3 regions of the Mesorhizobium newzealandense genome follow, and region 2 is predicted to be linked to each of the others. Evidence: riboswitches for the same ligand, from Rfam matches in the RefSeq annotation. Region 2 holds a riboswitch; each other region holds the start of a gene.
What was found. A riboswitch is a leader RNA that binds a small molecule or an ion and turns the genes downstream of it on or off. The one in region 2 is predicted to bind cobalamin.
Positions count from the first base shown of each region.

Region 1: it holds a riboswitch for cobalamin, as region 2 does, so the genes downstream of both, ACFSOZ_RS09350 (CbtB domain-containing protein) here and ACFSOZ_RS37155 (DUF1636 family protein) in region 2, are expected to answer to the same signal.
Region 3: it holds a riboswitch for cobalamin, as region 2 does, so the genes downstream of both, ACFSOZ_RS09110 (DUF1636 family protein) here and ACFSOZ_RS37155 (DUF1636 family protein) in region 2, are expected to answer to the same signal.

Region 1 is NZ_JBHUGZ010000007.1:113,938-121,618, reverse strand. It holds gene cobU (bifunctional adenosylcobinamide kinase/adenosylcobinamide-phosphate guanylyltransferase) at 1-225, opposite strand, end outside; gene ACFSOZ_RS09355 (CbtA family protein) at 218-1,015, opposite strand; gene ACFSOZ_RS09350 (CbtB domain-containing protein) at 1,031-1,210, opposite strand; cobalamin riboswitch at 1,247-1,443, opposite strand; gene ACFSOZ_RS09345 (aromatic ring-hydroxylating oxygenase subunit alpha) at 1,663-2,838, shown strand; gene ACFSOZ_RS09340 (MFS transporter) at 2,842-4,041, opposite strand; gene ACFSOZ_RS09335 (heparan-alpha-glucosaminide N-acetyltransferase) at 4,263-5,258, shown strand; gene ACFSOZ_RS09330 (methyltransferase family protein) at 5,255-5,731, shown strand; gene ACFSOZ_RS09325 (ROK family protein) at 5,769-6,944, opposite strand; gene ACFSOZ_RS09320 (ABC transporter substrate-binding protein) at 7,059-7,681, shown strand, end outside.
Region 2 is NZ_JBHUGZ010000030.1:623,709-631,389, forward strand. It holds gene ACFSOZ_RS37135 (sugar ABC transporter ATP-binding protein) at 1-198, shown strand, start outside; gene ACFSOZ_RS37140 (ABC transporter permease) at 198-1,247, shown strand; gene ACFSOZ_RS37145 (substrate-binding domain-containing protein) at 1,316-2,299, shown strand; gene ACFSOZ_RS37150 (nucleoside hydrolase) at 2,557-3,531, opposite strand; cobalamin riboswitch at 3,815-4,021, shown strand; gene ACFSOZ_RS37155 (DUF1636 family protein) at 4,029-4,517, shown strand; gene ACFSOZ_RS37160 (ABC transporter ATP-binding protein) at 4,514-5,302, shown strand; gene ACFSOZ_RS37165 (ABC transporter substrate-binding protein) at 5,349-6,296, shown strand; gene ACFSOZ_RS37170 (FecCD family ABC transporter permease) at 6,372-7,418, shown strand; gene ACFSOZ_RS37175 (phosphatidate cytidylyltransferase) at 7,473-7,681, opposite strand, start outside.
Region 3 is NZ_JBHUGZ010000007.1:64,677-72,357, forward strand. It holds gene ACFSOZ_RS09100 (cobaltochelatase subunit CobN) at 1-870, opposite strand, end outside; gene cobW (cobalamin biosynthesis protein CobW) at 889-1,926, opposite strand; gene ACFSOZ_RS09110 (DUF1636 family protein) at 1,929-2,357, opposite strand; cobalamin riboswitch at 2,397-2,600, opposite strand; gene ACFSOZ_RS09115 (DUF6348 family protein) at 2,802-3,398, opposite strand; gene ACFSOZ_RS09120 (winged helix-turn-helix domain-containing protein) at 3,453-4,661, opposite strand; gene ACFSOZ_RS09125 (NADH-quinone oxidoreductase subunit A) at 4,992-5,357, shown strand; gene ACFSOZ_RS09130 (NuoB/complex I 20 kDa subunit family protein) at 5,348-5,929, shown strand; gene ACFSOZ_RS09135 (NADH-quinone oxidoreductase subunit C) at 5,934-6,539, shown strand; gene ACFSOZ_RS09140 (NADH-quinone oxidoreductase subunit D) at 6,549-7,681, shown strand, end outside.

The DNA.
Region 1 (7,681 bases), on a different contig from region 2:
CTCGAGCGCGCCGGCGAGATCGAGCGGTGCGTCGATGGTCGTCCAGCCTTCACCGCGCCGCGAGCGGTGCAACACGATGCGCTCATGCATCTCGTCGTCATAGGCTTGCGCCGTGGCGATATAGGCCCATGGCGGCGGCAAGGTCGTCGCCAGGGTTTCGGCGTGCGCGCTCTTGCCGGAGCGCGCACCACCGATGATGAAGGTCAGCTTGCTGCGATCAGGCAAAGCTGTCGCGCAGGCTGGTCGCGGTGCCGGTGAAGCGGCCGCGCACCACGCCGACGATCGCGCCGAGCACCAGCCAGAACACCAGATTGGTCACCGTCACTGCAACCACGAACTGGTGATGCAGACCCTCCGGGATCGGCGTCTCGAAACTGTCGGGCTGCGGTGCGCCGACAATATGCGGCGCAATGATCAGCAAGACGGCAAGGATCACAAGCGGCAGCGACTTGCGGAAGGCGATCAGGCCGATACCCGCCGCGGTCGCCGCCACGGTTGCCCACCACCAGATCTGGCGCTGCGTGAGATCGGCAGCAGGCATCGCAGGCAATTCCGGCGGGAGGCCGAGGCCAGGCGCCAGCGTGAACACGGCAAAGCCGGCCAGGCCCCAGAACACGCCCTGGCGCCAGTTGCCGATGCCACCGGCGAATTCGGAAACCGCGACCAGGATCAGTGCGAAACCGATGCCGGTGACGATATTGGCAACCACGCTGAAGGCGAAACGCTCGAAACCGTCGGCCGGCGCCCAGCCTTCGTCTTCCACTGCCGGAGCGGCTGCTTCCGCCGGCGCTGGGGCGGCAGAGCTCATGGCGTTCCCCGCCGGGGCGGCTGTGCTCATGGCATTGGTATCCGTTGCGGCCGGAGCGGCATGGTGATGGCCGCCGCCGGCCTGCTCGTAGACTTCCGCCTTGAGGATCAGCGGCACGGTGGCATAGGCCTGCATGCAGGCGAGAACGACGCCAGCCACGAGCCCTGCGATCGCCGCGATGAACACGACGTTGCGAAACAGGTTCATGATGTCAAATCCTCGTCAGTGGCAGGGAAACGCCATCGAATGGCGATAGTCGTGAGCCGCATTGTGGACCGCATCGATATGCGAGAAGCCGACAAAACCGACAACGAAGATGCCGAGCAGCGCCACGAGCGCAAGCTGCATGACGCGCGACTGCGAGGAGACGGAGGCGCCGAGGGAGACGGAAGCGGTAGTCATGTCTTGTCCTTTCGCCCTCCACCCGAGGGCATCGAAGTCAGTTTCCTGTCGCCGGCAGGTCTCCTGGCTCGCGGATCAGCGCCCTTCCCCACCTTCCCGAAGAAAAACCTTCAGTGGCATATGGAGAGGACTACCGCACACAGTTGCGGGGGCAGCCACGGCATTGGGCAAGACATTCGCCCGCACCGCATTCCCTCTTGGCTCCAAACGGAACCGACGACAGCGCGACTATAGGGAAAATCGCCGCGACCGGCAAACCAAATTCCGACAATGCATGTCGCCGAAAAGTGCGAAGCGGTTTTCGGAATAACAACCTGCATAAGCAGGAACGCATGTCGCCCAAAAGTGCGGAGCGGTTTGGGCGACATGCATGAAGCAAGATCGGACACCGGTACAACAATTGACAATTCTCGTGGCCGGGTGTCGGCTAGCAACGCTAGAGGAAGCCAGCCATGCAGCCCATTGCCAGCGACCGCGATCCCTATAACGGCTTGACCCGGGCCGAACCGATGCTGCCGTCCTCCGCCTATTGGGACATCAATGCCTATCAGCGCGACCTCGATGCCATCTGGTACAAAAGCTGGCTGCTCGTCTGCCGCGAGGCAGACCTTGCGCAGCCGCTTTGCTTCCGCACCTTCCGCGTCGGCACGCAGGAAATCGTCGTGCTGCGTGACGAGACCGGCGAACTGCGCGCCTTCCACAACACCTGCCGCCATCGCGGTTCGCAGCTTTGCCAGGAAAGCGAAGGCCGGCTGAAGGCGCGGCTGATCACCTGCCCCTATCATGCCTGGTCCTATTCGCTGCGCGGCGATCTCGTGCGCGTTCCGTCGAAATCGCTGCCGGACGATTTCGACAAGGCCGATCACCCGCTTTATCGCGTGGCACTCTCGGTGTGGCGCGGCTTTGTCTTCGTCAATCTTGCCGAGGATGCCGCCGGCTCCGCACAGACATCCTTCGATCCGGCGTCCAGCGATCTCGGCAACTGGCCGCTGGAGACGCTGGTGACCGGCCATGTGCTGCGCAAGGTGATGAACTGCAACTGGAAGATTTTCTGGGAAAACTTCAACGAGTGCCTGCATTGTCCGGGCGTCCACAAGGACCTGTCGCGGCTGGTGCCGATCTACGGCCGCGGCCTCATGGGGCGGCACGACGATCCCGAATGGGCTCGCCACGCCGATAATGACGCACCGGAGTTTTCCGGCGGCCTGCGCGCCGGCGCCGAGACCTGGTCGCGCGACGGCCAGACGCACGGGCCGGTCTTTGCCGGCCTGACACCTGCCGAGCGCAGCGCCGGCCAGACCTACGCCACCAACCTGCCGTCGATGTTCGTCGTCGGCCATGTCGACTATGTCAGGACCGTGCGGCTGGTGCCGCTCGGCCCCGAGCAGACCGAGCTTGTCGCCGAATGGCTGTTTGCGCCCGAAGCGCTTGTTGCAACCGATATCGACAACATCGTCGCCTTCGGCAAACAGGTGCTGGAGGAGGATGCGGGTATCTGTGAGGTCAACCAGAAAGGCCTGCGCTCGGTGCGCCACGAAGCCGGCGTGCTGATGCCCGAGGAATATGATCTGCACCGCTTCCACAACTGGGTCCGCGAACGGCACGCAACGCTTCCCTCCAAGCCTTGAAGATCACAGCGATTTCGGCAGATACCGCCAGGTCACGAAGCCGCAGATCGCCGCCAGCATGCCGAGCGTGACGAACACCGAGCCCAGCCCGAAGAACGCCAGCACCACCGAATAGACCAGTGGCGGCGTCAGCTCGGAAAAGTCGAGATAGGTGCGGTAGACGGCCGCCATCTGCGACCTTTCATAGGAACGCACCGAGCGCATGAAGGCGGTCGAGCCCAGCGCGTCAAGCGCAATGGTGAAGAAAGCGCCGCAGAGCAGGAAGGCGCCGGTAAGCAGCGGCACGGTTTCGCCGACCGCACCCGCCGCCAGCAGCATGGCCGACATGGCGAAATAAGCAAATGTCATGGTCCGGCGGCCACCAAAGCGCTTGCCCGCCTTGCCCCAGAAAATGGCCATGAACAGCAGCGCATTACCGACCGAAACCAGCAGGCCGCCGGCGAGCTTGCCTTCGCCGGTGATGACCATGAACAGCGGCCCGTAGACGAAGAACGTCGTCCAGAAACAGGAGCGGCCAAAGGCGATCAGCCACGCCAGCCGCAACCTGGGCTGGACGACGAAGCGGCCGATATTGGCGAGCGGATTGGCCGGCCGCGTCTTGCCGGGGCGGATCGACGGGTTGTCGCCCAGCCGGTAGGTCCAGAACAGAGCCAGCAAGGCCATCGCGAACACCGCCACCGCGCCATGCGCGGCATAGATGCCGAAGCGCGTGTAGAGGAAAATGCCGAGCGTCGGTCCGCCGGTCCAGGCGAACATCGACCACGCCATGCGCAGCGATTCGGCCTGCATGAAATCGGTCTTGCGGATGTGGTCCATGATGTAGAGGTTGAGCGTGATCGACAGCGCGCTGGCGCCCATCACCCGGCACAGCATGCCGGCCAGTTGCCCGGCGAGCGTATGGGTGACGAAGAACAGCGAGCCGATGGCCAGCAGGCAGGCGCCTGCCGTGTAGACCCAGCGCCGGGCAAAGCGGCGGATCAGCATCGGCATGAACAGCGTCACCGACAGGCCGAGCATCGCCACGATGGTGTAGAGGATCGAGACGATCTGCTCGTTATGCAGGATCTCGTAGGCCTGGATCGGGATGACGCTCGACACCGTGGCACGGGCAAAGGATTCGAGCGCATAGAGCGACGCGAAGGTGCGCGCATCCGCGGCCTTGAGGGCCGGTAGCCAGATCGGATGGCGCACATGGGTGGACATTGCTTCCCCAAAGCAGAAACGCTGGGCCAAATCTGCCGTGGTGATCCCAGCGCCAATAAGAGGAAACCGACGCCTATCCGGCGAAAAGCGAAGTCGGCCAAAGGCTTTCCGGCACTGGCCTAAAGCGGCGCCTGATCCGGCATCTGCCGAAGCGCCCGGCCTTCTTTTGTGCCGGGCAACCGTGATAGTCGTCGTGCGGGGCTGAATCAGAATACGAGACCATGAGTCACACACCGACCGCACCCGTTCAGGATCGACCGAAGCGCATCGTCGCCATCGACATCGTGCGCGGCATCGCGCTCATCGCCATGGCGAGCTACCATTTCACCTGGGATCTGGAATTCTTTGGCTACACCGATCCCGGCCTCACCGCCTTTGGCTGGTGGAAGATCTACGCGCGCTGCATCGCATCGACCTTCCTGTTCCTGGTCGGCGTCAGCCTGTACCTCGCCCATGGCCGAAAAATCCGCTGGAACGGCTTCTGGAAGCGTTTCGCCATGGTCGCTGGAGCGGCGATCGCGATTTCGGTCGCCACCCGCATCGCCACCCCGGACGGCTTCATCTTCTTCGGCATATTGCACGAGATCGCATTGGCCAGCTTGCTCGGCCTGCTGTTCGTGCGGCTGCCGGCGCTGCTGACGTTGCTTGTGGCAGCGCTGGTCATCGCAGCGCCCGTCTATCTGCGCGTCGAGGCATTCGACCATCCCTGGCTGTGGTGGATCGGCCTCTCGGCGATCAATCCGCGCTCCAACGATTATGTGCCGCTGTTTCCGTGGTTCGGCGCCGTACTTGTAGGCATCGCGGTGACGAAACTCGCCGCCGCTTCGGGCCTGCTTGCCCGGCTTGCCGAATTGGCACCCGGTCGCTGGGCCAACCCGCTGGTCTTCATCGGCCGCCACAGCCTGGCCTTCTACCTGATCCATCAGCCGCTGCTGATCGGGTGTGTGTGGCTGTTCGCACAAGTGATGCCGGCCAAGGTCGAAACCCCGCAGGTGAACTTCCTGAGGACCTGCCAGTTGTCTTGCGAGCAGTCGCGCGACACCGAATTCTGTTCGAGCTACTGTGTCTGCATGCTCGATACGCTCGAGGGTGAAGCCTCGCTTGATCGGCTCTACAACAACGACCAGACTGCCGAATGGAAGGCGCATATATCCGATCTCGCCGGCATGTGCACCGCCAAGACCGACGACAAGATGATGGAGGAAGGGGTCAAATGACCGAGAACCAGCCGAAGGCAGGGCTCATACCGTGGCCGCCGCTGATCTACATCGCCGCCATCGCCATCAGCATCGCACTCGGCCTGCTCTATCCCCTGCCCTGGATCGGTGACCTCTTAGGCGATATCCTATTCGCCGCCGGCTGGGTGGCCCTGTTCGGCGTCGCGGCACTCTGGTTCACCGCCATCCGCACCATGATCCGGGCCAAGACAACACTCAACCCCAACGCGGTGCCCGATCACCTGGTCACCACAGGTCCCTTCGGCATCACCCGCAATCCGATGTATCTGGCCAACACGCTGCTGTTGATCGGCGTCGCCTTTGTCTCGGGGATCGCATGGTTCCTGCCGCTGGCATTCATCGCGGCCTATGCCACGCAGAAGGTCGCGATCGAGGGCGAGGAAAAGGTGCTGGCGGCGAAATTCGGCAAGAAGTATCGGGACTACGCGAAAAGGGTCCGGCGCTGGATTTGAGCCGGCACCACCGCGGATGTCAGAGTTCGAGATGTTGCTATGCAGCCGCGATTTCTCCAGGCCTGCTTTCGAAATCGAACAGCCGCTGGGTAGCTAGCGCGGCGGCGCCCCTGGCCCAGGAATCGTCTGCCCAGTCCGGCGTGATCGGCGGTGGGGCCCACATGGCGTAGCGCCGCAGCGCGTCGCGCATGGGCTCGAAGAGATAGTCGCCGAAGGTGACGGCTTCGCCGCCGCCGACAATCACTTCCGGATCGACGATATTGCAGAAACTGCCCAGAGATCTGCCGATACCTTCGCCTGCTTCGCGCAACAAATTCACGGCCGCCTCGTCACCGGCCTGGGCCGCTTCGAGCATGTCGTAGCGGTCAACATCCCCTGCGATGCCCTTCGCTTCACGCCACCGCTTCACCAATGCCGGCTCGGAAAAAAAGGTCTGAAGGCATCCGCGTCGGCCGCACTCGCATTGCGGCCCGTTCGGATCATGGATGGAGTGACCCAGCTTGCCCGCGGCCCCGTTCGCGCCGTGATGGACCGAACCGTCGATCACCACCGCGCAACTGATACCGGCGCCGATGGCCAGCGCCCCGACAGTGCGGTGATGCCGGCCGAGGCCGAACAATTGCTGTGCGAGTGCGAAAGCGTTGGTATCGTCGTCGGCCCAGACGGGCACATTCACGAGATCGGCGAGCATGGCCGCTATCGGCACGTCGGTCCAGCCGAACCGATGACTGAGCCGGCATACCCCATTGTCGATGACCCCAGGCACGGCGATGCCGATACCGCTGAGCTGCGCGCCAGTTGGCGCTGCGCGATCGGCAAGCAGCTGGCTGACGGCGGCGGCGCAGGCTTCTACCGTGGTTTGCGGCGACTGATCAGGCAGCGTTACCCGTTTGGAGACAAGGGGCGTCGTGGCCAGGTCAGTCAGCACACAATCGATCGCACCGACCATCAGCTTGAACCCGACAACCAGGCGGCCCGCATAATTGATGTTGATCGGGATGGGCCGTCGCCCCGGCGCTCCGATGCTGGCTTCTCCCTCAACCAGGATGTTCTCGTTCAACAGATCGGCGACGACGAACGTCACCGCTGCCGGGCTCAGTCCGGTGACCGCGGCGATCTCGGCGCGGCTGATCGCCCCTTCCCTTCGCAACAGATTGAGGATCAGTCGACGATTGATCGAACGCGACGTCTGCTGGTCGCCCTTGAGTTTCATTCTTGCCTCATTATTAATTTTGTAAATTAAATATTGACCGACTTCACCTGCATACGCTACGACTTGCCCCGGTTCAATTGGAATCCGGCTGTTCTCAGGGAGGAGATAAAAGCCATGACCATCACCGTCACAAGTCTGTCCACGACAAGGCGTCGCTTCCTGAAGGGCACGGGCGCAGCTCTCGCTGCATCCGCCACCGGAAGCCTTTGCTTGCCTGCCCTGGCGCAGTCGCAGGAAATCAACATCATTTCCAATCTCAGCAATGCCGAGCAACGCGACATCCTGCATAGGCTCGCAGCCGAATACGAGACAAAATCCGGCGCCAAGATCACCATCAACAACATGGATCACGAGGCGCACAAGACCGCGATCCGCAGTTACCTCGTCGTCGGCGCTCCCGACATCTGTTTCTGGTTTTCCGGCAATCGGATGAAGGCCTTCGTGAACAAGGGTCTGTTCGACGACATCTCCGATCTGTTCGCCCGGGAGAACTACAAGAGCGTGCTCGGCGCCACGACAAATGCAGTCACCGTCGGCGACAAGCAGTATGGCCTGCCCATGGGTGGCCTTCTCTGGGGCCTGTTCTATCGCAAGGACGTCTTTGCCGAACACAATTGGACGCCGCCGAAGACCTGGGCCGATTTTCTCGCCTTCGGAGAGGCCGCGAAATCCGCAAGCATGATCCCGATGAGCATGGGCACCAAGGAACTGTGGCCGGCAGGTGGCTGGTTCGATCA
Region 2 (7,681 bases):
AAGGGCGAGATCTACACGCGGCTGCGGCAACTGGCGGCGCAGGGCCTCGGTATTCTGGTCGCTTCCAGCGAGATGCCGGAGCTGATCGGCCTGTGCGACCGCATCGTGGTGCTGCGCCAGGGACGCAATGTGGCGGAATTCATCGGCGGCGTCGACGAGCACACAGTGCTTAACGCGGCAAATGGCAGGGAGGCCTGATGTCTGAGCAGAAGATTTCGGCGGCAGGCAGCCCGGTGGCCGCGGCACCGGTGCATCGCGATCCGTTAGCCTTTGTAGTGCGCTTCCAGAGCCTGATCGGCCTCGTCGTTGTGGCAATCGGCGGCGTCATCTTCTCGCCGCGCCGGCATGGCGAAATCCTGTTCCTCAACCCCGACAACATCGCCAACATCGTTCGCGCCGTGTCCGAGACCGGCATCATCGCCATCGGCATGACCTTCGTCATCATTACCGCCGGCATCGACCTTTCTGTCGGCGCGGTGCTTGGGCTCTCCAGCGTTGTCACCGCATCGATGATGATCTCGGGCGGCTTCGGACTCATTCCTACAATCCTGGCCGTACTCGTGATGGGTATCGCCTTCGGCGTCATCCAGGGCACCATCTCCAGCCGCTTTCGGCTCGAGCCGTTCATCGTGACGCTCGCCGGCCTGCAGGCGGCGCGGGGGCTGGCACTGGTCGTCTCGGGCAATCAGTACATCAACATTTCCTATGGCGACGGGCCGGGGCTGGCGCCACCGGTGTTCGCGGTGCTGGGCGAGCGGCTGTTCAACAACACCGTGCCGGTGGCGACGATCGTGTTCATCGTCTTTGCGGCAATCGCAACGATCGTGCTCAACACGACGCGCTTCGGCCGCTATGTCTTTGCCGTTGGTGGCAACGAACGCGCGGCGCGCATTTCCGGCGTGCCGGTGTCGATGGTCAAGATATCGGTCTACGCCATCACCGGCTTTGCCGCCGCACTGGCCGGCATCGTGCATGCCGGCCAGTTCAATTTTGGCAGTGCCAATGACGGCATGGGCTACGAGCTGACCGCGATTGCCGCCGTGGTCATCGGTGGCACCAGCCTGTTCGGCGGCGCCGGCTCGATGGTCGGCACGGTCGCGGGCACCATTATGCTGGGCGCACTCGCCAATATCCTTCAGCTCAACAACATCACCCCCGCCATGCAGCTGCTCGCGACCGCTGCGATCATCGTGCTTGCGGCAGTGCTTCAATCCCTCGTTCGCCGCCGCGAGGGTTTGGGTCGTTAGGAGGAATGCGGCAGCAAGTGGAAGTCAACCAAGGTCTGGCCCCCGGCCCGACGAGGAGGAGAGTGAGCATGAAAACCACAAGACAAAGGCGTGCCCAGAAAGTCGCGCTTCTGGCAGGCGCTGGCCTGTGCATCGCGGGAGCCGCCCAGGCTGCCGACCCGATGGTCAAGGCCTGCGCCAAGGATGGCCAGTTCATCATCGGCTTTTCGCAAGCCAACAACGCCGAACCCTATCGCCAGCACGTCAACGAGGAGCTGGAGGCGGCGGCCAAGGAAGTTCCAGGCTTCACGCTGCAGATCGCCGACGGCGCCGGCAACGTCAACACGCAGACCTCGCAGGTTGACAATTTCATCACCCAGAAGGTCGACATCCTGCTGATCTCGCCCTTCGAGGCGGCACCGCTGACGCCGGCGGTCAAACGCGCCATGGATGCCGGCATCCCGGTCATCGAACTCGACCGCAAGACGGTCGGCGATCCGGGCAAGGAGTACACCGCCTTCATCGGCGGCGACAATTACAAGATCGCGCTCGAGGCGGGCAAGTACACCGCCAAGACCTTGCTGCCCGACGGCGGCGAAGCAGCGGTGCTCCAGGGATTGCCGAGTTCGACGCCCGCGGTCGAGCGGCTTAACGGCTTCAAGGACGGCGTCAAGGAGAATGCCAAGATCCAGATCGTGGCCGAGCAGGCCGCCGACTGGGTGCCGGACAAAGCCCAGACCGCCTTCTCGGCCATGCTGCAGGCGCATCCCGACATCAAGGTGCTTTATGCCAGCAACGACATGATGGCGGCCGGCGCGCTGCTTGCCGCCAAGGGTGCCGGCAAGGACGTCAAGATCATCGGCACCGATGGCTTGCCGGGACCTGCCGGCGGCATCGAAGCGGTAGCGAAAGGCGACTGGGCGGCGACCTTCACCTATCCGACCGGTGCCAAGGAAGCGATCGAGATGTCGAAGAAGATTCTGCTCGATTGCGCCACTTCGGTGGAGCCGACAGTGACAGTGGAGACGACGGCGATCACGGCGGAAAATGCCAAGCAGATGATGGGGAAGTGAGGGGAGCCAGCCACTAAGGTTGGATATGACAAGGCCCCGCGCGGGGCCTTGTTGTGTTTTGGAGGCAAGACCAATCCTGCAAAGAATGGCTGCTTCGCGCCTGATGACAGTCGCAGAGATCAGTTTACCGCTTCCTCAAAGCAGACATCGTTGGCACGCATAGCGCGAGCGGTCGTGTGACCTACCTTCCCGCCGATTGGCCCGAAGAACGCCCAGTTGTCTCTTGCTGCCTGCTGTATCGTCGCGAAGGGTGCGGGTCACGCCTTGTTCTTGGTTAGACGCTCCAGCGCATCCACAATCAAATCGCAGAATTTTTGATGGTCGAGCTTCATCGCCACGGTGTGGCGGAAGTCGACCTGCTCGCTCGCCGTGCCCCCGAAATGGTGCATGCCACCCATCTTCTCGAAATTGCAGACGGTCATGCCCTTGGTCCACCGGCCGGCAAGCTCGACGCGGATATCGGCCTTCTCGGTGGTGAAGACGGTCGGGTCGATCATAGCCGCGACGCAGCACGCGTCATGGACGGCGGGATACTCGATCTGCAGGAGGCCCCCATGCGTGGTCGCTATGAACTCCCAGATATCGAGGATGAACTTGGCTATCTCGCCGCCGACGGCGCGCACCCGGTCCTGAAGCTTCGTGGTGGCGAGCGCCTGATGTGTCAGGTCGAGACCCACCATGGTGACGTCCCATTTGGCCCGGAACACCACGTCGGCGGCCTCCGGATCGGCATAGACGTTGAACTCCGCCGCGGGCGTGATGTTGCCCCTGGTATAGCTTCCCCCCATCGCGACGACCCGTTTCACCCGCTCGACGATGCGGGGGTCCTTGCGCACGGCAAGCGCGATGTTGGTGTAGGGACCGACCGGCACCAGAGTGATCGTCTTTGGCTCATGCGCCATGACGGTGTCGATGATGAAGTCGACGGCGTGCCGCTTGTCGAGCTCGAACGAGGCGGGCGGCAGTACGGGGCCGTCGAGCCCGGTCTCGCCGTGGATCTCGACGGCCAGCACCTGATCGATGAGGAGCGGCCCGGGAGAGCCCTTCGCCACCGGCACCTTGATGCCATAGGCGGTGCATACGGAAAGCGCATTGCGCGTGGTGTTCTCGACATTGTGGTTGCCCGAAACCGTAGTGATGCCGAGGAGATCGATCTTCGGATTGCCTGCCGCCAGCAGGATGGCGATAGCGTCATCATGCCCAGGGTCGCAGTCCAGGATGATCTTTTCCATATGGCACCTCCTCTGCCGGCCGAGCCTGCCGCGACTACAGACTGCCGCCGCTTGCGCCGTCAAGGTTCTCGCCCTCGGCAACCGTAATGCCAACTCGCTCTGCCCCCCGGCCACCTTCTACCTCCGGCGGCGAGCCCGTTCCGAGCAGCTGCCACTGCCGCCGCCGTATTGCGCGACAAGCGGGGTTGACATCGTCGGGGAATATCGCTTCAAATGTAATGTTATTACATTTAGATGGAGCAGCGACGTCGCAAAAAACCATTGCGATGCGATCGATGGAAATCTACGCTGGGCCGGTGATGGTCCCCTGGCCGCAAGGCAAGGGGTGAAAAGGGAACACGGTGAGATCCCCAAGGGTCGAGGCCGTGGCTGCCCCCGCAACTGTAAGCGGCGAGCAAAATCCGTAAATGCCACTGGCCGGCAAGGCTGGGAAGGCAGGATGGCGCCACGACCCGCGAGCCAGGAGACCTGCCATCAGCATGAGTTGACCGGACGGGGTGTGCCGGGAGGAGACGTGGACGTCGGTCTTGTCGGCCGATTCGCCAACTTCCTTCCGTCGCCAATCGAGAAAGACGGAAAAGTTGGACGGCGCTACCGATCGTATTCACCGCATTATTGTCTGCACGCTTTGCCGCGACGTCCCGACAGGGATCAGGTCGGGTGAGAATCTGTGCACCGATTTACGTTCCCGGCTCTCGGCCCACCATGAACCCGCCGTGGCAAATGGCTTCATTGTCGAGGGCGTGGCTTGCATGGCCGGCTGTGCACGGCCCTTGACGGTTGCCTTCCAGGCATCGGGCAAGGCCGCCTATCTCTTCGGCTCCATCGATGCGCAGGCCGATGTCGGCGATCTCGTGCGATTCGCCAAGCTCTATGCTTCGCTCGCCGATGGCTGGTGCAATTCGGGACAGCGCCCGGCGGGATTGGCCGGCAAGACGCTGGCCCGCATCCCGGGTCCGGGCAATCTGGCGGGAAACAGCCGATGACAGCGCCGGTTCTCGAAGCGCGTGACCTCAGTGCCATGGCGAATGGCCGAGATATGGTCCATGCGGTCAGCCTCTCGGTGGGCGCAGGTGATCGCCTCGCCATCATCGGCCCCAACGGCGCCGGCAAGACCACGCTGCTGCGCATGCTGTCGGGCATGCTGCGGCCAAGTTCCGGCGAGGTGAAGCTTGGCGGGCGCCGGCTGGACAGGATTTCGGCCGCCGAGCGCGCACTGCAGATCGCCGTGGTCGGCCAGACCGACCAGCCCGATCCGCGGCTGGCGGTGATCGACTATGTCGAGCTTGGCCGGGTTCCGCACGCCGGGCTAAGGCGCAGGAGCGACGAACGCGACATTGTCGTCGACGCGCTGCGCCGGACCGGCCTGCTGCCGTTGCTTGGCCGCACCATCGGCTCGCTGTCGGGTGGCGAGCGCCAGCGCGCCCAGCTGGCGCGCGCCATCGCGCAGGAGCCAACAATTCTGTTCCTCGACGAGCCCACCAACCATCTCGACCCGCGCGCCCGCGGCGAACTGCTCGAACTCGTGGCCAGCTTCGGCATGACGGTGATCGCGGTGCTGCACGATCTGGCCCTGGTGGCGCCCTTCGCTACCAGGGTCGCGGTGATGAACAATGCCCGCCTGCAAGCGTTCGCCGCGCCGCGCGAAGCGCTGACCCAACAGCTGATCCGCGAGGTGTTCGGCGTCGACGTCTTTCGTCTGCGCCATCCGACTGAAGACCGCGAACTGACGGTGTTCGAGGTGCCGAACCGCGCCGTGCCGACATCCTGATCGAAGCCGTTCCGCCCAATCCCTGTTCAACAACGGAGCAATACCCTTGAAACGCCTCGCTTTTTCGCTCGTCTTCTCGCTGCTGGCCTCGACAGCTTTCGCCTTCCCTGTGACCGTCGACAGTTGCGGCAAACCGCTGACTTTCGACGCGCCGCCGAAGCGCGCCGTCATCCATGATCTCAACATGGCCGAGATGGCTTTCGCGCTGAAACTGCAGCCGTCGATCGTCGGCCTGACCGGCATCACCGGATGGTACAAGGTCGGCCCCGAATTCAAGGCCGAGCAGGGCTCGATCCCTGAACTCGCTCCCAAATATCCGACGCTTGAAAACCTCGTCGCGGTCGAGCCCGATTTCTTCTTCGCCGGCTGGTACTACGGCATGAAGCCGGGCGGCGAAGTGACGCCCGAAACGCTTGCCCCGCATGGCATCAAGACACTGGTGCTGACGGAAAGCTGCGTCCATCTCGACAAGAACCGCCCTGCCGCCTCGATGGACCTGCTCTATGGCGACGTCGAAAAGCTGGGCAAGATTTTTGGCAAGGAGGCTGAGGCGCAAAAGCTCGTTTCAGGCTGGAAGACGCAGCTCGCCGACATCACCGCCAAGGTCGGCGACCGCAAGGGCACGCGGGTGTTCCTCTATGATTCCGGCGAGGACAAGCCCTTCACCGCGGGCAAGTTCGCCATCCCCAGCGCCATGATATCAGCCGCCGGCGGCGACAACATCATGGCCGACATGGACACCAGCTGGGGCAACACGGACTGGGAAACGGTGGCCTCGCGCAATCCGCAATTCCTCATCCTGCTCGATTACCAGGACGGCGGCGGCTACAAGAAACTGCTCGATTTCCTGAAGGCGCATCCGGCGATGAAAGAAACGGACGCGGTCAAGAACGAGCGTTTCGTCGCCCTGCGCTATGCCGAGCTGACGCCTGGACCCGCCAACATCGAAGCGATCGACAAGATCGCCAAGGCGATGCATCCGGAAGCATTTTGATGCATGTCGCCCAAAAGTGCGCTGCGGTTTTTTGGCAACGACATGCATGAAGAAAAGATCCGGGAAGTGCGTCGCATGAGCCCTGATGGACGCGACGCATTTCCAGGCTTGCGACACAAGGCATTCGCACTCGCCATGATGGTGGGAGCGGCGGCGATCGCCGCTCTCGCCTTGCTGTCGATCGCCTATGGCTCGACGCTGATTCCGTTGACCGACGTCGTGGCTTCGCTCGGCCATGCGATTGGACTGGGTGGACACGACGTGTCCGGCCCGGTCGGCAAGATCGTCGTCGACCTGCGGCTGCCGCGCACGATCCTGGCCATCTGCGTCGGCGCCGGCCTGGGCGTCGTCGGTGCGCTGCTGCAGACGGTGACCCGCAATGATCTGGCCGATCCGTTCCTGTTCGGCCTGTCGTCCGGCGCCGCTGCAGGCGCGGTTTCCGTCATCACCGTCTTCGGCGACAGTTTTGGTATCTGGACGCTGCCGGTCGCGGCTTTCACCGGCGGCATACTGGCTGCCGGCGTCGTCCTGCTGCTGGTTGCGCGGGTGAGGGGGCAAGGGCCGGAGCGGCTGATCCTCGCCGGCCTTGCCGTGTCGTTCATGTTCACCGCCTTGACCAACTACCTGGTTTTTGCCGGCGACCAGCGCGCCGCCCACTCGGTGCTGTTCTGGACGATGGGCGGGCTCGGCCTGGCACGCTGGGACAACATCTGGCTCGGCGCGCTGGGTGCGGGCACCATCCTGGCTTATGCGCTATGGAACCACCGCCGGCTCGATGCTTTCCTGGCCGGCGAAAATGCCGCCGAAAGCCTTGGTGTGCCGGTGGCGCGGATGCGCAGGATGACCTTCTTCGTCGCCGCGTTCGCGACGGCGATCCTGGTCTCGGTCGCCGGCGTCATCGGCTTCGTCGGACTGATGATCCCGCATCTGTCGCGGCCGCTGGCGGGTCCTTTGCATCTGCGGCTGGTTGCCAGCTGCGCGGTCTTCGGCGCGGTGCTGTTGCTGGTTAGCGATCTTCTCGCCCGAACCTTGCTGCCGCCGCAGGAACTGCCGATCGGCATCATCACCAGCTCGGTCGGAGCGTTCTTCGTCGTCACCATGCTCATCCGCAATCGGCTCTGATCGCGGTGGGCCCTATCGCGATGGGTCCTATCGCGATGGGCAAGAGTTCCCGCCTCAGACCGTCCAGAAATAGCGCACGATGTGAAAGAAAACCGGGGCAGCGAAGACCAGGCTGTCGGTGCGGTCCATCATGCCGCCATGGCCTTCGATCAGATGGCCCCAGTCCTTGACGCCCTGGTCGCGCTTGATCGCCGAGGCGACCAGCCCGCCCAGAAAGCCCATGGAGCAGGCGATGAAGGCTACGGCTGCCGCCTGCAGCGGCG
Region 3 (7,681 bases), on a different contig from region 2:
GCGGTCGAACAGGGTTTCAACGCCGGGTTCGGCGCCGGACGCGAAGGCGGTCGCGGTGATGATGGCGGCAGGTTTGAGCGTGGTCAGTGCGGTTTCCACGAACGTCAGGGATGCTGGATCCTTGAGGCTGGAGACGAAGATGGGGACCGGGTTGATGCCGCGCTGCCGCAGCGCTTCAAAAAGCGCGCCGATCGGCGCGACATCGGCCGCCAGCAGCATCGAGCGGTAGAACAGGATGGGGGTGACGGGGGCGCGGACGTGGGCAGGATCGCTACCGTTCATCGGGATCCGGACAGCACTCGGGTCGTCAACGACGCCGCGTCCTGGCTCATAAAATCCGGCCTTTGGTACCGCGACCGGTGCTGTGACGGTGCTCCTGGCTCCAGCCAGCCGCGCCAGCTTCTGTACCAGCGCGCTCATATTCGCCGGGCCGCCCTCGCGGAAATAGTCGAGCAGAGCGTCAAGCTCCTCGCGCGGCAGCGTCGAGGCTTCGATCAGGCGCAGATCCTCGTCGCGGCATTCGCCGGGCAGCAGCGCCAGTTTTATGCCGCGAGCGCGGGCGGTCAAGGCAAGCTGGTCGCAGCCATAGCGCCACCAGTCGTAGCCGCCGAGGATGCGCACAAGGATGATTTTGGCGTGGCGGGCGACGCTGTCGACCCAGAGGTCGACGGACATGGGATGGCGCAGGTCACGGAGGGCAGCCAGCCGCATCGAGGGCAGGCGGTCGGCGTCGGCCTTCCACGCCGCCGCCAGCCCGGCGAGATCGCTGTCGGTGAAGGACAGGGCCACGATATCCGCCGGCGTCTGCCGCAGATCGACCGGCTCGGCGAGATCGTCGAGCGAGGCGGATGTCGTGGTGAGGATGTGCATCGCGGCCCGTGGTGTGCGTCAGCCGGCGAGTATACGCTCGATTGCCGGGCGGTTCAGCCCCTTCAGGCCGATGACGACGAGGCGCGAGCGGCGGTCGTCCTGCGCCGTCCAGGCGCGGTCATAGTAATGATTGACGCGCGGTCCGACAGCCTGCAGCAAGAGCCGCATCGGCTTGCCGCCGACCTCGACGAAGCCCTTCACGCGCAGCACGTTTTCTTCCTCGGCGGCGGTAGCGACGCGTTTTGCCAGCTCATCCGGATTGGCGATCGAGGCTATGTCGACAATAAAACTGTCGAAGTCATCATGCTCGTGGTCGAGCTCGTCGTCGTGATGGGTCTTGCGGTTTTCGATGTCGTCCTCGACGGCAAGGCCAAGGCCGAGCAGCACCGACGGATCGACCTTGCCCTGCGACGTCGGCACGATTTTCACCGCGCGGGCGATGTGCTCGTTGATGATGGCGTTGGCGCGGGCGGAGCCGGCGGCGTCCATCAGGTCGCTCTTCGACAGGATGATCAGGTCGGCACAGGCGATCTGATCCTCGAACACTTCTTCGACCGGATCGTCGTGATCGAGCGTCGTGTCCTGTGCGCGCTGTGCCTGAAGTGCGTCGATGTCGTTGGCGACACGGCCTTCGGCCAGTGCTGGTCCATCGACGACGGCGATGACGCCATCGACCGTCACGCGGCTCTTCACTGTCGGCCACTGAAAAGCCTGGACCAGCGGTTTGGGCAGAGCGAGGCCGGAGGTCTCGATCAGGATGTGGTCGACCTTTGGTGTCAGCGACAGGATCTGGTCGAGTGCCGGCACGAAATCGTCGGCAACGGTGCAGCAGATGCAGCCATTGGCCAGCTCGACGATGTTTTCCTCCGGGCAGGTGTCGATGCCGCAGCCCTTCAGGATCTCGCCGTCGATGCCGATGTCGCCGAACTCGTTGACGATGATGGCCAGCCGCTTGCCGCCGGCATTTTCCAGGAGGTGGCGGATGAGCGTCGTCTTGCCGGCGCCGAGGAAGCCGGTGACGACGGTGCAGGGGACGCGGGAGACGGAAGCGGTCATGATCAGTCCTTCAATAGGTCGAGGGGAGGGATGCGGGCGACGAGGCCGCGCTTCAGGCTATCGGGGCGGCCGCGCCACGGAATGAGGCCGTCCGTCGAGGTGGCGAAGAGTTTTGCTCCGGAGACGAGGTCGGCGCCGCTGGTCGCGGTCAGGTCGCCGAAGACGTAGCTCCAGCAGCCATCGCGCAGGATGGCGGCACTAAGCCGGCGCTTGCAATTGCCGAGGCATTCGACGCTGAAGACCCGGACATCTTCGCCAGAAGCGGCGCGGCGCGCATCCTGCGCCAGCAGTTCGCCGGCGCGGGGATGAGCGTCGGAACCGGTTTCATCGCGACAGGAAGCACAGACGATGACGGTTACGCCGGCAAGAGCATCGCTCTCGCCGGACGAATTGTCCGCTGTGCCAGCCGAAAAACTGCTGTCATGGTCCAAAAATCGAACTCCTTGCCCGGAAACCCGCCGGGCGATCGGATTCTGTAGTCGTAGACGGCAGGTCTCCTGGCTCGCGGGTCATCGCCTTGGTGCCGCCTTCCCGGGACCGTCCCAGTGGCTTTCGGCCTTGGCTCTTCGCTTACAGTTGCGGGGACAGCCGCGGATTTGGGATTTTTGTCCCGCACCGCATTCCCTCTTGGCCCTTGCCGTTGCGGGCAGGGGACCGTCTGGAGCGGATTTAGGCTTTTGCAGGCAGCGGTGTCAACGCGGGGTGAGCGTTAGTTGCGGCTTGATGTCCATCATGTATCCATTGGCTTCTTAGTGCGACCTCTTAACCAGTTTGCGGCGGTGCCCAACAAACTCGGTTTGGCAGCCTTCTCTTCTGGCAACGCAAGAATGACATGGCGCAATGCCTGATACCCATCGCCGTGATGCCAATCCTGACTAACAAGCAGCTTGGCCTTCAGGCCATGTTTCGTTGTCCAGGAGAACTTCTTTGCCGATAAGTTCTCCGCCATGGCTCGCTACGAAAATCCGGACGAAATGACTGCCGGGGCGCACATTGGCGGAGAACAGTTTTTCCAGCTGGGCATAGAACGCCGGATATGTCCGGTTAAGCGTGCATTCCACTACAGCCTGGGTAATGACAGGCCCGGCATACACCTTCCAGCTGGCATCATTGCGCTGCCAGAACTCGATGTCGGCTTGCATGTTGTCGCAAACATGCTTTGCAAGGCCCTCGATCAACACATGAAATACGCCGATCAGGAACTTTCCGAATGCCTGGAATGTCGCCTGTTGACGTGTGTCGCCCATTCCAACGAACGATTCGATGACGGGCTGAGTGCCCAGTAACGGCGAGAAGATATGGATTTCGACGACAAGCCAGAGTGTCGAGTCTCGCTGCTCCCTATCCAAGATTTCGGCTTCAAACCGCAGGTTTTCCAGCTCAAGACTGACATCGTGCTGTCCACGGATGGTGTTGATCCCATGTGCAATCAACGCCTCGTGGATCAGGTCGAGAACCTCTTGCGATGCCATGATTGAACCTGGGCCGACAAAACTCCCTCAAACGTCTGCGGCCGACGGCTGATGTCAAGAGCGGCCCTGATGGTTCAAGCTCAGCAGTGCCGGACCCAAGTCGCCGGCCGGTGTGATTTCCATTCTCTCTAGTCCAAGCCAGCCTTGCATCTGCTTCAGTTCCTCGAACAGCTGACCAGCGGTTTCAGCGGGCGCGCCGGGCTCGGCGTAAGCAGCATGGACGCGTAACACGCCAGCCGGCCGGTCGGCCTTGAGGTCGACGCGCGCGACGATCCTGTCGCCGAGCAGGAAGGGCAGGACGTAGTAGCCGTATTGGCGCTTTTCGGCCGGGGTGTAGATCTCGATGCGGTAGTGGAAATCGAACAGTCGCTCGGTGCGCGACCGCTCGAAGACGACCGGATCGAACGGCGCCAGCAGGGCGCGGGCCTCGAGTTTGCGTGGCAGGCGCGCGTCCTTATGAAGATAAGCCGGCTTGTCCCAGCCTTCGACACGCACGGGCAACAGTTCGCCAAGTTCGACCAGTTCCTCGAGCCGGCCTTTCATGTCGGCGGGCGACAGGCGGTAGTAGTCGCGTAGGTCGCCAGCCGTCGCGATGCCGTGGGCGCGGGCCGAGATGCGCAGCAACTCGCGGTGCGCGTCCTCGGTGGCCGGCACCGGCAGGTCGAGGATCGCCTGCGGCAGCACGCGCTCTGGCAGATCGTAGAACCGCTCGAACCCGCGACGGTGCGCCGTGGTGATGCGCCCGGCCCAGAACAGCCATTCGAAGGCATGCTTGGCATTGCTCCAGCCCCACCAGCCGCCGGAGCCTTTCTGGCCTTCCAGCGCGGAAGCGGCGATCGGGCCGCGATCGACGACCTCGCGGTAGATCTGTTCGATGTAGCCAGCGTGTTCGCGGCCCCATTTGGCGAGGCCGAGATACATTTCATCGCCGCGCTCGGCCCGCTGCATGCGCCAGCGCATCAGCGGATATGTCTCGACCGGCAGGAAGGAGGCCTCGTGCGCCCAGTATTCGAACACCGTGCGATTGCGCGTCACGGCCGCGTTGTCGAGCAAGGCAAGCGGGTAGGGGCCAAGGCGCGAATAGAGCGGCATATAGTGAGCGCGCACCACCGCACTGACGGAATCGATCTGCAGCAGGCCGGTGCGGGCCAGCACGCGGGCAAAGTGGCGGCGGTCGGGCGTACCGGCGGGGCGGGGATCGAGAAACCCCTGGGCGGCGAGCGCGATGCGCCGGGCCATGGCAAGCGAGATTTTTTCCTTCATGCAGGCGTCACTCTGAGGGTGGTTGGCCGAAGTTCCGATGGGTGATTCCGGCCCATGCTAGCAGGGTTTTGGCGGCAACCATGTCAGGAGAGAAAAGTGGAGTAAAAAGCGAAGGAAATCAAACAGGAGCGGATCGGACCAGTTTCCTCGGATATGCCGTCCAGCACCGTGTTTTGAACAAGGTTTGACTTGCTTCGCTGGAAGTGCTGCGCTAACCCTCGCCGCGTTGCAGCATAGGCCCTTAAAACGGTTCAGCGGTTAATCTGTCACGCTTCCGCATTAGGGTCCGGTGCTGTAATCAAAGTGGATTGCGCCAACGGAAAGCCGAGCATGAACGCACTATTGAGTTCGTACCTGCCCATCGTCCTGTTCATCGGCGTGGCGCTGGTCGTCGGCCTGGCGCTGCTGGCCGCACCCTTCCTGGTCGCCTACCGCAATCCCGATCCCGAAAAGCTTTCCGCCTACGAGTGCGGTTTCAACTCGTTCGACGACGCCCGCATGAAGTTCGACATCCGTTTCTACCTGGTGTCGATCCTGTTCATCATCTTCGATCTGGAAGTGGCCTTCCTGTTTCCGTGGGCTGTGTCGTTCTCGAAGATTGGCATGCTCGGCTTCTGGTCGATGATGGTCTTTTTGGCGGTGCTGACCATCGGCTTTGCCTATGAATGGAAAAAAGGAGCGCTGGAATGGGATTGAACGACAGTTCCGGAACGCTCGTCGCGCCGAAGCCCAAGGGCCTGATCGATCCCAACACCGGCAGGCCGGTTGGGGCGGATGATCCTTTCTTCCTCGAGATCAACAACGAACTGGCCGACAAGGGCTTTCTCGTCACCTCGACGGAAGCGCTGATCACCTGGGCGCGCAGCGGTTCGCTGATGTTCATGACCTTCGGCCTCGCCTGTTGCGCGGTCGAGATGATCCACACCTCGATGCCGCGCTACGACTCGGAGCGGTTCGGCGTCGCGCCGCGCGCCTCTCCGCGCCAGTCCGACATCATGATCGTCGCCGGCACGCTGACCAACAAGATGGCGCCGGCGTTGCGCAAGGTCTACGACCAGATGCCGGAGCCGCGCTACGTCATCTCGATGGGCTCCTGCGCCAATGGCGGCGGCTACTACCACTATTCCTATTCGGTGGTGCGCGGCTGCGACCGCGTCGTGCCGGTCGACATCTATGTGCCCGGCTGCCCGCCGAGCGCCGAAGCGCTGCTTTATGGCATTCTTCTCCTGCAGAAGAAGATCCGCCGCACTGGCACGATCGAACGGTAAATCCATGACCGCATCCCTGAGCGAACTGTCGACCTATCTCGGCGAGAAGCTGATCGGCCGCGTGAATGACGCGGCGATCGCCTATGGCGAACTCACCGTCCATGTCGAGCCGCGCGATCTGGTCGAGGTGATGACCTTCCTGCGCGACGATGCGCGCTGCCAGTTCATCTCGATCATCGATGTCTGCGGCGCCGACTATCCGTCGCGGGCCAAGCGCTTCGACGTCGTCTATCACCTGTTGTCGCCGAAACAGAACGTGCGCATCCGCGTCAAGGTACAGGCCGACGAAGAGACGATGGTGCCGTCGATCACCGGCGTGTTCCCCGGCGCCGACTGGTTCGAGCGCGAGACCTACGATCTCTATGGCGTGCTGTTCTCGGGCCATCCCGATCTGCGCCGCCTGTTGACCGATTATGGGTTCGAAGGCCATCCGCTGCGCAAGGATTTCCCGCTGACCGGCTTCGTCGAGGTGCGCTACGACGACGAGGCCAAGCGCGTCATCTACGAGCCGGTCGAGCTCAAGCAGGAATTCCGCAATTTCGATTTTCTTTCGCCATGGGAAGGGACGGACTACGTCCTGCCGGGCGATGAAAAAGCCAAGACGAATTGAGGCGCCAGAATGGCTGAGACCTCCGTCCGCAATTTCAACATCAACTTTGGGCCTCAACACCCTGCAGCGCATGGTGTTTTGAGGTTGGTTCTCGAGCTCGACGGCGAGGTTGTCGATCGCGTCGATCCGCATATCGGGCTGCTGCATCGCGGCACCGAAAAGCTGATCGAGGCCAAGACCTACCTGCAGGCCATACCTTATCTCGACCGGCTCGATTATTGCGCGCCGATGAACCAGGAGCATGCCTTCGCGCTGGCCGCCGAGCGCCTGCTCGGTATCGATGTGCCGAAGCGCGGCCAGCTGATCCGCGTGCTCTACTGCGAGATCGGCCGCATCATGTCGCACATCCTCAATGTGACGACGCAGGCGATGGACGTCGGCGCGCTGACGCCGCCGCTGTGGGGCTTCGTCGAGCGCGAAAAGCTGATGGTGTTCTATGAGCGCGCCTCCGGCTCGCGCATGCACGCGGCCTATTTCCGCCCCGGCGGCGTGCATCAGGATCTGCCGCAGAAGCTGGTCGAGGATATCGGCAAGTGGATCGATCCGTTCCTGAAGTCGATCGACGACCTCGATCAGTTGCTCACCGGCAACCGCATCTTCAAGCAGCGCAATGTCGACATCGGCACGGTGTCGCTGGCCGATGCCTGGGCCTGGGGCTTTTCGGGCGTGATGGTACGCGGCTCGGGCGCGCCCTGGGATCTGCGCAAGTCACAGCCCTATGAATGCTATTCGGAAATGGATTTCGACATTCCGATCGGCAAGAACGGCGACTGTTTCGACCGCTACCTCGTGCGCATGGAAGAAATGCGCCAGTCGGCGAAGATCATGCGCCAGTGCGTGGACCTTTTGCTCGGCAAGGAGAGCACCGGCCCGGTGTCGAACCTCGATGGCAAGGTGGTGCCGCCGAAGCGCCAGGCGATGAAGCGCTCGATGGAAGCGCTGATCCATCACTTCAAGCTCTACACCGAGGGCTACCGCGTGCCGGCCGGCGAAGTCTATGCGGCGGTCGAGGCGCCGAAGGGCGAGTTCGGCGTCTATCTCGTCTCCGACGGCTCCAACAAGCCGTACCGCTGCAAGCTGCGCGCGCCCGGTTTCGCGCATCTGCAGGCCATGGATTTCCTTTGCCGCGGCCACATGCTGGC